2 regions of the Novosphingobium sp. BL-A-41-Hi4B-X5A genome follow, and region 1 is predicted to be linked to the other one. Evidence: riboswitches for the same ligand, from Rfam matches in the RefSeq annotation. Region 1 holds a riboswitch; the other holds the start of a gene.

Region 1 (4,409 bases):
GAAGCGTGTGGTTGTCGTGCCGGGGATATAGCACGCGGCGGGCAAGGTGCCGGTGGTCGGACAGAAGGCGAAGTCGATCAGATTTTCGGTTTCCCGCTCGAACCAGGTCGCCGAAGCGTGGAAAACTTCGCCGAGTGACTGTTCGGCGCCGACCGACCAACCCTTGGCCTGCTCCGGTTGCAACACGGCAGAACCGTAAATGCTGAACAGCTGGTAGAGCGAAGGAGCCTTGAAGCCTTCATCATAGCTGGCGCGCAGCACAGTCTGCCCGGCGTTAGGCGTGTAGACTGCGCCTCCGGTAAGAACTGTGTTGCCGCCGAAGCGGGATTGGTCGTCGTGGCGCACACCGCCGTTCAGCGTCAGGCCGATGAGCGGGGTGAGGCGCAACTCGCCGTAGACGCTGTTCGTATCGGCGCTTTGCGGGACGAGGGCGTAATCGGCGGTATTGTTGCCGGGTGAGGCGCTGGTCATGCGCTGCTCCTCGCGTTCAGCCCCGAATTTGGCGCTGAGACCTTCTGCAAGCTTCAAGTTGCCTTGATATTCGAAACGGCGCACGCGGCCATGCGCATCGAAGTTCAAGGACCGGATCGAGCGCGCCGGATCGTAGTTCTCGCGGTCCGTTTCGGTCTGCAGCACGGCAATGCGGTTGGTGAGGCGCCCATCGAACAGGGCCAGATTGACACCTGCATAACCGGTCCATTCGGTGGTCAGGCCATAGGTACGCGCGTCCCCCGAGCTGCCATCGAATTCGTTGCGCGTATCGGCCAAATAGCCGCGCAAGTCGACCGACAGGTTTGGCGTGAGCTTGAGCGTGGCTGTGCCGCTGGCGGAAACGCGGCGGTAGCCATCGTCCTCCGTGCCGTTGCTGCGTGCGGAGATGCCATCGGTGGTGAAGGCGGAGCCCGCCACGCGCCAGTCGAGCAATGATCCGGCCCCGCCAATGCCAGCCTGGGCGTTGACCGTGGAGTGGGTGCCGGCTTCGACCGCCACGCTCCCTTCCAGCGGCTGTTCCGCGCGTCGCGTCAGTACGCTGACCACGCCGCCGATGGCATCGCTTCCCCACAGGATCGATTGCGGCCCGCGCAGGATTTCCACGCGCTCGATGTCGTCGATCAGCAGGTTGGAGAACGAATAGCCGCCGCCGGTGGCCGACGGATCGGAAATGCGCACACCGTCGATCACCATCACGGTCTGCGAGGAATCGGCGCCGCGGATGCGTAGCGATGTGGCGGTGCCAAAGCCACCATTGCGCGAAAGGCTGACGCCTGGCGTGCGCAGCATTAGATCGGTGAGCGCGATCGGCTGCTGGGCGCGGATCGCCGTTTCGTCAAGCACGGTTACGGTGGCAGAGACTGCGCTCTGCTCGACCGGGCTGCGCAAGGCAGTAACGACGATTGAAGGATCAGGCGCGTCCTCGGCTAAAGCGGGCGAGGCGAGTAGCGTGGCAAGCGAAACAACAGGAATATGGGCAGGACGCATGGTGCGGCTCCCTTCGGTACGAACGGCATGGACCTGCCGCTCAGACACGCGAAGGAAGCACGCGCCGGCATATGCACCGCAAGGCGCAACACGGCATCGCTTCCCGCACGGGGCTTCCCGGCAGGCAATGGCTGTCGTTGCGCGAGGGGTGTGCCGCCTTTGCAAGCCGGCAACCTCGAACGTCCGGTGCACCCTGCCCGAACGAAGAACGACCGCAACAGGCAGGTCTCCTGGCTCGCGGGTCAATGCCGGTCCGGCCGCCTTCTCAGGACGGTGAGGTCCCAATGGCGTAATTGGCCGGTCGGCTCGCCGCTTACAGTTGCAGGGGCAGCCGGAGTTTTACACCCCGTTCCCTTTTGATCCCCTCTCGGGGAACCTGTCGCGGCGGTGCAGGTAGCGACATGTTTTTGCTGCTGCAAGTGCGAATACTTGCGCAGATCAATTGCTTGGCTTATCCAGTCTTTCGCAACGGGTGCCCGAAAGGGCTTAATCGGGAAGTCCGGGCGGTGGTCGCAAGCCACCCAATCCGGCACTGCTCCCGCAACTGTAACCGGTAGCGCATCGCCATCATGCCATTGGGTTTCGGCCCGAGAAGGCGGCGAAAGGCGCGACGATCCGGAAGTCAGGAAACCGGCCTGTTGCGGTCGTTTCTCTGCGCGGGCGGGGTGTACCGGGCGGACGAAGGCACACCCTTCGCGGACGACACTATTGTGCGTTCTCGTCGGAGGGAGATCCGTGATGACCAGCACCTGAGATCCAGCCAGACGTGCGCGTCCGCACGTCTTGCCGATCCTGCGCATCACGCATGCGCACAATCAATTCATACCTGTTCACAGGAGGCCAATCATGGTCCGTATTTCGCGTCCCGATCTCGCGCTGTTTGGCGCGCTTGCGATCGTCATGCTCGTAACCCGCACCCATTCGCTCAGCAATGTCATGCACCTGCCTGACACCAGCCTTGCCAGTTTCTTCGTCGGCGGTTTCTTCCTGCGCCGCGCGACTGCTTTTGCAGGGCTCTTCCTGCTCGCCTTTGCTATCGACGTGACAGTGATCGGCTGGTTCGGCCAGTCCAGCTTCTGCTTCACCCCTGCCTACTGGATGCTCGTTCCGGCCTACGGCACGATGTGGCTGGCCGGGCGCGCGGGCGCGGACAAGCGGGGCACCGAACCGTCATCACTGCTGGGGCTGCTGGCGCTGGTCAGCGTTGGCACTCTGGTTTCCGAGCTGTTCTCCAGTGGCGGATTCTACTTCCTCGGTGGCCGTTTTACCGATCCGACCGTCGCAGGCTTTATGCCCCGCCTCGCTCGCTATTTCCCACCGACCCTTGCGGCCACTCTGCTGTGGACCGCAACTGCAGCAGGCATCTATGCCTTGCTGGTCGCCGCGCGCCCCTCGCTTGCCTCACGAGCAGAGCAATGAGCGAAACCCCAGAGGCGCACCGCGAGCGCGCCCGCAAGCACAAGGCGGTGGTCGATGCCAAGATCGCCGCCGCCACGCGCGACAAAGGCCTGCTGCTGGTTCTCACCGGCAACGGCAAGGGCAAGTCCTCCAGCGCCTTTGGCATGGTGGCGCGGACGCTCGGCTACGGTCGCAAAGCGGCGGTGTTCCAGTTCATCAAGGGTGCGGACAACGTCGGTGAACGCGCCTTCTTCGCCTCGCACCCCGATGTGATCTGGGAGAAGTGCGGCGAGGGTTTCACTTGGGAAACGCAGGATCGGACACGTGACATTGCCGCTGCGAGGGCGGGCTGGGAAAAGGCCAAAGCTGCGCTGGCCGAACCTGACATCAGCCTCGTCGTGCTCGATGAATTGACCTACCTCATCACCTACCGCTATCTCGCGCTCGATGAGATCATGCCCGCGATCGAGGCGCGACCGGCGATGCAGCACGTGGTCATCACCGGTCGTGCCGCAGACGATGCGCTGATTGCCGCCGCCGACACCGTGAGCGCGATCCGCGATGTGAAGCATGCCTTCCGTGACGGCGTGCGCGCCCAAGAAGGGATCGATCGGTGACGACCGCATCTTGCCGAGCGTTGCTGGTCAGCGCGCCGGCTTCGGGGCAGGGCAAGACGACGGTCACGGCCGCTCTTGCCCGCCGCCACGTGCAGGCAGGGCGGCGGGTCCGCGTGTTCAAATGCGGCCCTGACTTCCTGGATCCGATGATCCTCGAACGCGCCTGCGGTGCACCGGTCTACCAGCTGGATCTCTTCATGGTGGGCGAGGCGCAATGTCGCCGTCTGCTGCATGAGGCTGCCCGCGAAGCAGACCTGATCCTTGTCGAAGGCGTCATGGGCTTGTTTGATGGCGATCCTTCCGCTGCGGACCTGGCCGTACGCTTTGGCCTGCCGGTGCTGGCGGTCATCGACGGTAGCGCCATGGCACAGACCTTCGGAGCGCTGGCGCATGGTCTTGCCACTTATCGCGATGACATCCGCGTGGTTGCAGCGCTGGCCAATCGCGTTGGCAGCGAGCGCCACGCCGCGATGCTGCGCGAAAGCCTACCGCCGGGAATGCGCTGGCTCGGTTCCATGCCCCCAAGCCCGGATGTGGCCTTGCCCGAACGGCACCTTGGTCTGGTACAGGAGGGAGAAGTGGGCGATATCGACTGCCGGATCGATGCAGCCGCAGCTTGCCTTGGTGATGATGCTCTATGGCTGCCTAAACCGGTGGCCTTCGCCACGGAGGTGACAGCGAGCGTGCCACCGCTGCTGGCGGGCTTGCGCATCGTCATAGCCCGCGATGCGGCTTTTGCCTTCATCTATCCCGCCAATGTCGCGTGCCTTGAAGAGATGGGCGCGCAGGTGCTGTTCTTCTCGCCCATGGCCGATCAATCTCTTCCTGAATGTGATGCGCTATGGCTTCCTGGCGGCTATCCCGAACTTCATCTTGCAGAACTGTCGCAAAACCATTCGATGATTGCCGCGATCC
Region 2 (4,409 bases), on a different replicon from region 1:
GACGATGAGGGTGCCGTCGCCGGGGACCATGCCGCCCGACTGCCAGACGACGGTTTCGATCGGGCGCGCTCCGGCTGGCGGGGCAGCGGCGGCGAGTGCGGCGTCGATGCGGGCGATCAGCGCTTCGCCGCGATCCGGGTGTCCGGACAGCGCGGCGACATGGCGGATCTGGTCACGGCTGGCCTCGATGGTGCTGGCCATGCCCAGGGTTTCAAGCCGCAGGCCGAGGCGCTGGTAGGCGCTGGCGGTAGCGGGATCGATGAACGTGCTGCCGAGGACGAGATCGGGCTTGAGGGCGAGGACTTCCTCGACCGTGCCACGCGTTGCGGGCAGCGCGCTGGCCAGGCGCGCGTCCATCGAGGCGGAGCGCGGGTCCTTGCTGTAGTGCGAGATGGCGAGGATCTGCGCCGGGTCTGCCACTTCGGCGAGGATCGCGTCGGTGCAGGGATTGAGGCTGACGATGGTGGGGTGCGCGGTCGCGCGAGATCCGGGAGTGGCCTTGCCTTGGGGGATGCAGCTGGCGGTAAGGGACGCTGCGAGCAAGACCACCCCCCGGCCCCATCCTCGGGCGAGGATGGGGCGAAGAGCTTTTGCTTGTGGCGCAAGCCGTTGCATCAGTACCGCGCGCGAATGCCGATGTAGGCAGAGCGTCCCCAGGTGCCGTAATCGGCGACGGTCTGGTAGTTCACGTCGAACACGTTCTCGACACGGCCGTAGAGTTCTACCTTCTCGGTAAGGGGGAAGCTCGCGCGCACGGTGGTCAGCGCGTAGCCATCGAGGCGGCGGGTGTTCGACGCGTTGTCAAAGCTGTCTCCCACGAGGCGCAGATCGGCACCGAGGGTGAGCCCGGCGAGCGGTGATGTCCAGTCGCTCGACAGGGTCAGCGCATGAGCCGGACGACGGGCGAGATCCCTGCCGAAGTTCGCGGTGCCGCGCGTGCGGTTCTCGGTTTCGAGATAGGTATAGGCGGCCTGCAGGTGCAGCATATCGGTGGGACGCGCGCCGAGTTCGGCTTCGACACCCTGCGCGCGGGCTAGGCCGACGTTGTCGTAGAGGCCGAAGGGCCGCGTGGCGCAGGCGTTGAGGCTGGCGCACGAGACGAAGGTGATCAGGTTGCGGCTGTCGCGGCGGAACACGGTGACGGCCGCGTGGAGCTGGCCATAAGGCACGCCCCATTCGAGGCCGGCGTCGTAGCTCTTGCTGCGTTCGGGGTTGAGCGCGGCGTTGCCGTAGTTCGAAAGCAACTGGTAGAGCGTGGGGGCCTTGAAGCCTTCGCCGTAGCTGGCGCGCAGGCGCAGTTCCGGAGTGATGCTGAACGAGCCGTTGGCGCCGAAGGTCCATGCCGTGCCGAAGCGGCTGTGGTCGTCGACGCGAACGCCGGCGGCGAGGCTGGCGCGGTCGGTGCTCCAGCCGAGCAGGGCGTGGCCGCTGGTCAGGTTCGCCTTGGCTGGCGCATCGAAGGTGCTGGAGAAGCGGGTCCATTCGCTGTCGCCGCCGAAATCGAGGGTGAAGCTGGCCGGAAGGTTGAGGCGGCCGGTCAGGTCGACGCGCTCCGAGCGGCCCTTATAGCCGTAGGACGGGTCGGTGCCGAAGGTCGGATCGAAATAGTCGCGCTTCGTATCGGACAGCGCGAAGCCGGTGTTGAGCGTCAGGATGTTGCCGCTGTAGCGCAGGCCGACGCGGCCCGAGGCCTGGCGGGTGGTCTGGTATTCGGGAGTATCGCCGAAGACGAGGTAGGTCGGCGGGCCGAAACCGTCGATATCGGTGCGGGTGTCGGCGTAGCGGGCGGTGGCGACGATCGCGAGGTCCTGCGAGAGGTTGACGCGGCCCCGGCCCCCGACGCGCCACTGGCGGAAGCCGTCGGGCTCTGTGCCGACCGCTGCGGCCGAGACGCCATCGCTGCGGCTATAGCCGCCGTTGAGGGTAAGCGCGCCGAAGTCTGACGAGATACCGGCAGCGGCATCGGCAAGGTAGCTGTCGTTGGCGCCGAGTTCGGCGCTGGCTTCGATGCCGTTGAGATCGCGCGACTGGACGGCGATGACGCCGCCAATCGCGGCAGAGCCCCAGACGATCGAGTTGGAACCGCGCAGCACGTCGATGCGCTCGATGCCGCCGGGGGTCAGCGTGCCGAAATCGAAGCCGCCCGAGGGGGCCGAGACGTCTTCGAGGCGGACGCCATCGACGAGGACGAGGACCTGTTCGGCGTCCGAGCCGCGCAGGCGCACGCCGGTGAAGCTGCCGGGGCCGCCGTTGCGGGTGATGGTCAGGCCGGGAACGCGTTCGAGAACGCGGGTGATGTCGGGGCCTTGGATCGACTGGATTTCGGCGGCGGTGATGACGGTGACAGGCTGGCCGGTCTTGCTCAGGGCAGTTTCGCTGCCGGTGGCGATGACGGTGATCGATGCCGGATCAACCTTGTAGTCTGCGACGACGACATCATCGGTGCCTTGGGCAAAAGCAGGCACGGCAAAAGCCAGGGCGGAAACGGAAAGCAAGTACTTCTTCACAGGACGCAACTCCGGCCACGAACGGTTGATGCCGTCCATGGCGAGAGGTGCGCTGGGCCATGAATCTGGCGCGCCTCGTCGCGTGCGCCCGGTACACCCCGCCCGGCCGCGGAACGACTACCATCGGCAGGTTTCCTGGCTCCCGGGTCATCGCCCGCTGCCCGCCTTCCCAGCGCCGGGGATCGAATCCGGCACCAGTGGCATCACTGGACAGCGCGCTCTCCGGTTACAGTTGCGGGGGCAGCGCCGGATTTGAACCGGCTTCCCTCTTAGCCCGTGTTACCGGGCACCGTTGGCGTCGGCGCGGGGAACTAGCGGGAACTTAGCTGCGCTGCAAGAGGAACTACGTACTTCGGGGCAGGTTTGCTGCCCAATTCATTCTCACGCAAAGCCGCAAAGACGCGAAGATGCCGCGCAGGTTTGATAGGACAGCCATCACCTCCTGCGGCGATTATCCAAGAGCATTGCCTGCGGCCGCGCACGACCCCTTTGCGCCTTCGCGTCTTTGCGTGAGGTTTTCCGATTTGAGCGCCAGGCCGTGAGCTTGCCAGTTAACCGGATCGCAGGAGCTTGTGCCGCATCGGGACAGCGGGAAAAGCGGCCGTGCGCGAGGGCGCGCAAAAGGTTAGCGCAATTGAGGATTTTCAGGATTCTGCCCAGCCCCATGCCTCTCGAGCTTGCCTATCGCCCGATCGAACTGCCCGGCGTGGCAGCGACGGCTAATGGCGAGCAGGGCCCGCGCGATTTTGCGGCGCGGATCCGGCGCCGGGACATGCGCTCGATCCGCAAGGCCTTGCGCGCGCCTTCGCTGATGCGGCAGCGGCTGGGCGGCGTGGCTATGTTCGGCGTGCTGGGGCTGCTGCTCGGGCCGACCGGGTGGGGCGAACCGGGCGGCGTTCAAGCGGCTGTCGCGCGCGCCCAGATGGCGGGCCTGCAACCGTTCGAGCGCGGGGGTGACAGCTTTCCGGGCTCGGCGTTCTACTGGCTCGACACCAGCGACAGCGGACTGATCGCGCCGACAGAAGCGCAGGCGAAATGGGACCAGAGCCATTCGGATGCCGAGATCCTCTCGGCGCGTCCGGTCTCGGCGGCGGGATCGAGCGAGGACCGCTGGCGGGCGCTGCAATGCCTGACCGCAGCAATCTATTATGAGGCGGCGAGCGAGCCTGACGGCGGGCAACGCGCGGTCGCCCAGGTGGTGCTCAACCGTGTGGCGCATCCGGCTTGGCCGAACACGGTATGCGGCGTGGTCTACCAGGGGTCGGAGCGGCCGGGCTGCCAGTTCTCGTTCGCGTGCGATGGCTCGCTGGCGAGGAAGCCGATGAAGGCGTTCTGGGACCGGGCGCGGCGCGTGGCGGCCGATGCGCTGGCCGGATACGTCTATGCGCCGGTCGGGCTGGCGACGCATTACCATACGACGGCGGTGCATCCCTACTGGGCGCCGAGCTTATCGTTCATCGGCACGATCGGGGCGCACCGCTTCTATCGCTGGGCCGGCGCTGCAGGGCGTCCGGCGGCGTTTACGGCGCGGTACTTCGGCGGCGAGCCGCTGGCCGCGCCGCATCCGCGCACATGGACGCCCTCGCCTGTCGACATTGCCGATCCGCTGGCGCTGGAGAAGGCGTTCGAGGAAGGGCGGATCGTGGCGCCAGTTGCTGCGGCGACGGTTGCTCCGGTGGCGGCGGTCCCGCAGGCTGCGGCGCAGCAGAGCCTTGTCCGGCCGCAGGTGCTGCCAGGCGTGAAGGCGGGTGCGACCAGCGCGCCGGTTTCCGGCAGCGGTTCGGTGCTGCCGGGGTATGAGAACGCCAACAAGTGGATTGCGCAGCCGGGGGCTTGAGAGCTTCCAAGCCTTGGAATGGTTCACGCAGAGGCGCGGAGGAAGAAGCGAGACGCGGAGGAGCG

The links. A riboswitch is a leader RNA that binds a small molecule or an ion and turns the genes downstream of it on or off. The one in region 1 is predicted to bind cobalamin.
Region 2: another riboswitch for cobalamin. It lies ahead of ACZ1JY_RS05845 (TonB-dependent receptor plug domain-containing protein); the one in region 1 lies ahead of ACZ1JY_RS19100 (hypothetical protein).

Annotation. Positions count from the first base shown of each region.
Region 1 is NZ_JBVFVT010000002.1:743,462-747,870, reverse strand. Features, by position in the region: gene ACZ1JY_RS19105 (TonB-dependent receptor plug domain-containing protein) at 1-1,479, opposite strand, end outside; cobalamin riboswitch at 1,683-1,874, opposite strand; cobalamin riboswitch at 1,933-2,132, shown strand; gene ACZ1JY_RS19100 (hypothetical protein) at 2,326-2,898, shown strand; gene cobO (cob(I)yrinic acid a,c-diamide adenosyltransferase) at 2,895-3,494, shown strand; gene ACZ1JY_RS19090 (cobyrinate a,c-diamide synthase) at 3,491-4,409, shown strand, end outside.
Region 2 is NZ_CM145500.1:1,273,734-1,278,142, forward strand. Features, by position in the region: gene ACZ1JY_RS05840 (ABC transporter substrate-binding protein) at 1-549, opposite strand, end outside; gene ACZ1JY_RS05845 (TonB-dependent receptor plug domain-containing protein) at 615-2,546, opposite strand; cobalamin riboswitch at 2,616-2,816, opposite strand; gene ACZ1JY_RS05850 (cell wall hydrolase) at 3,172-4,344, shown strand.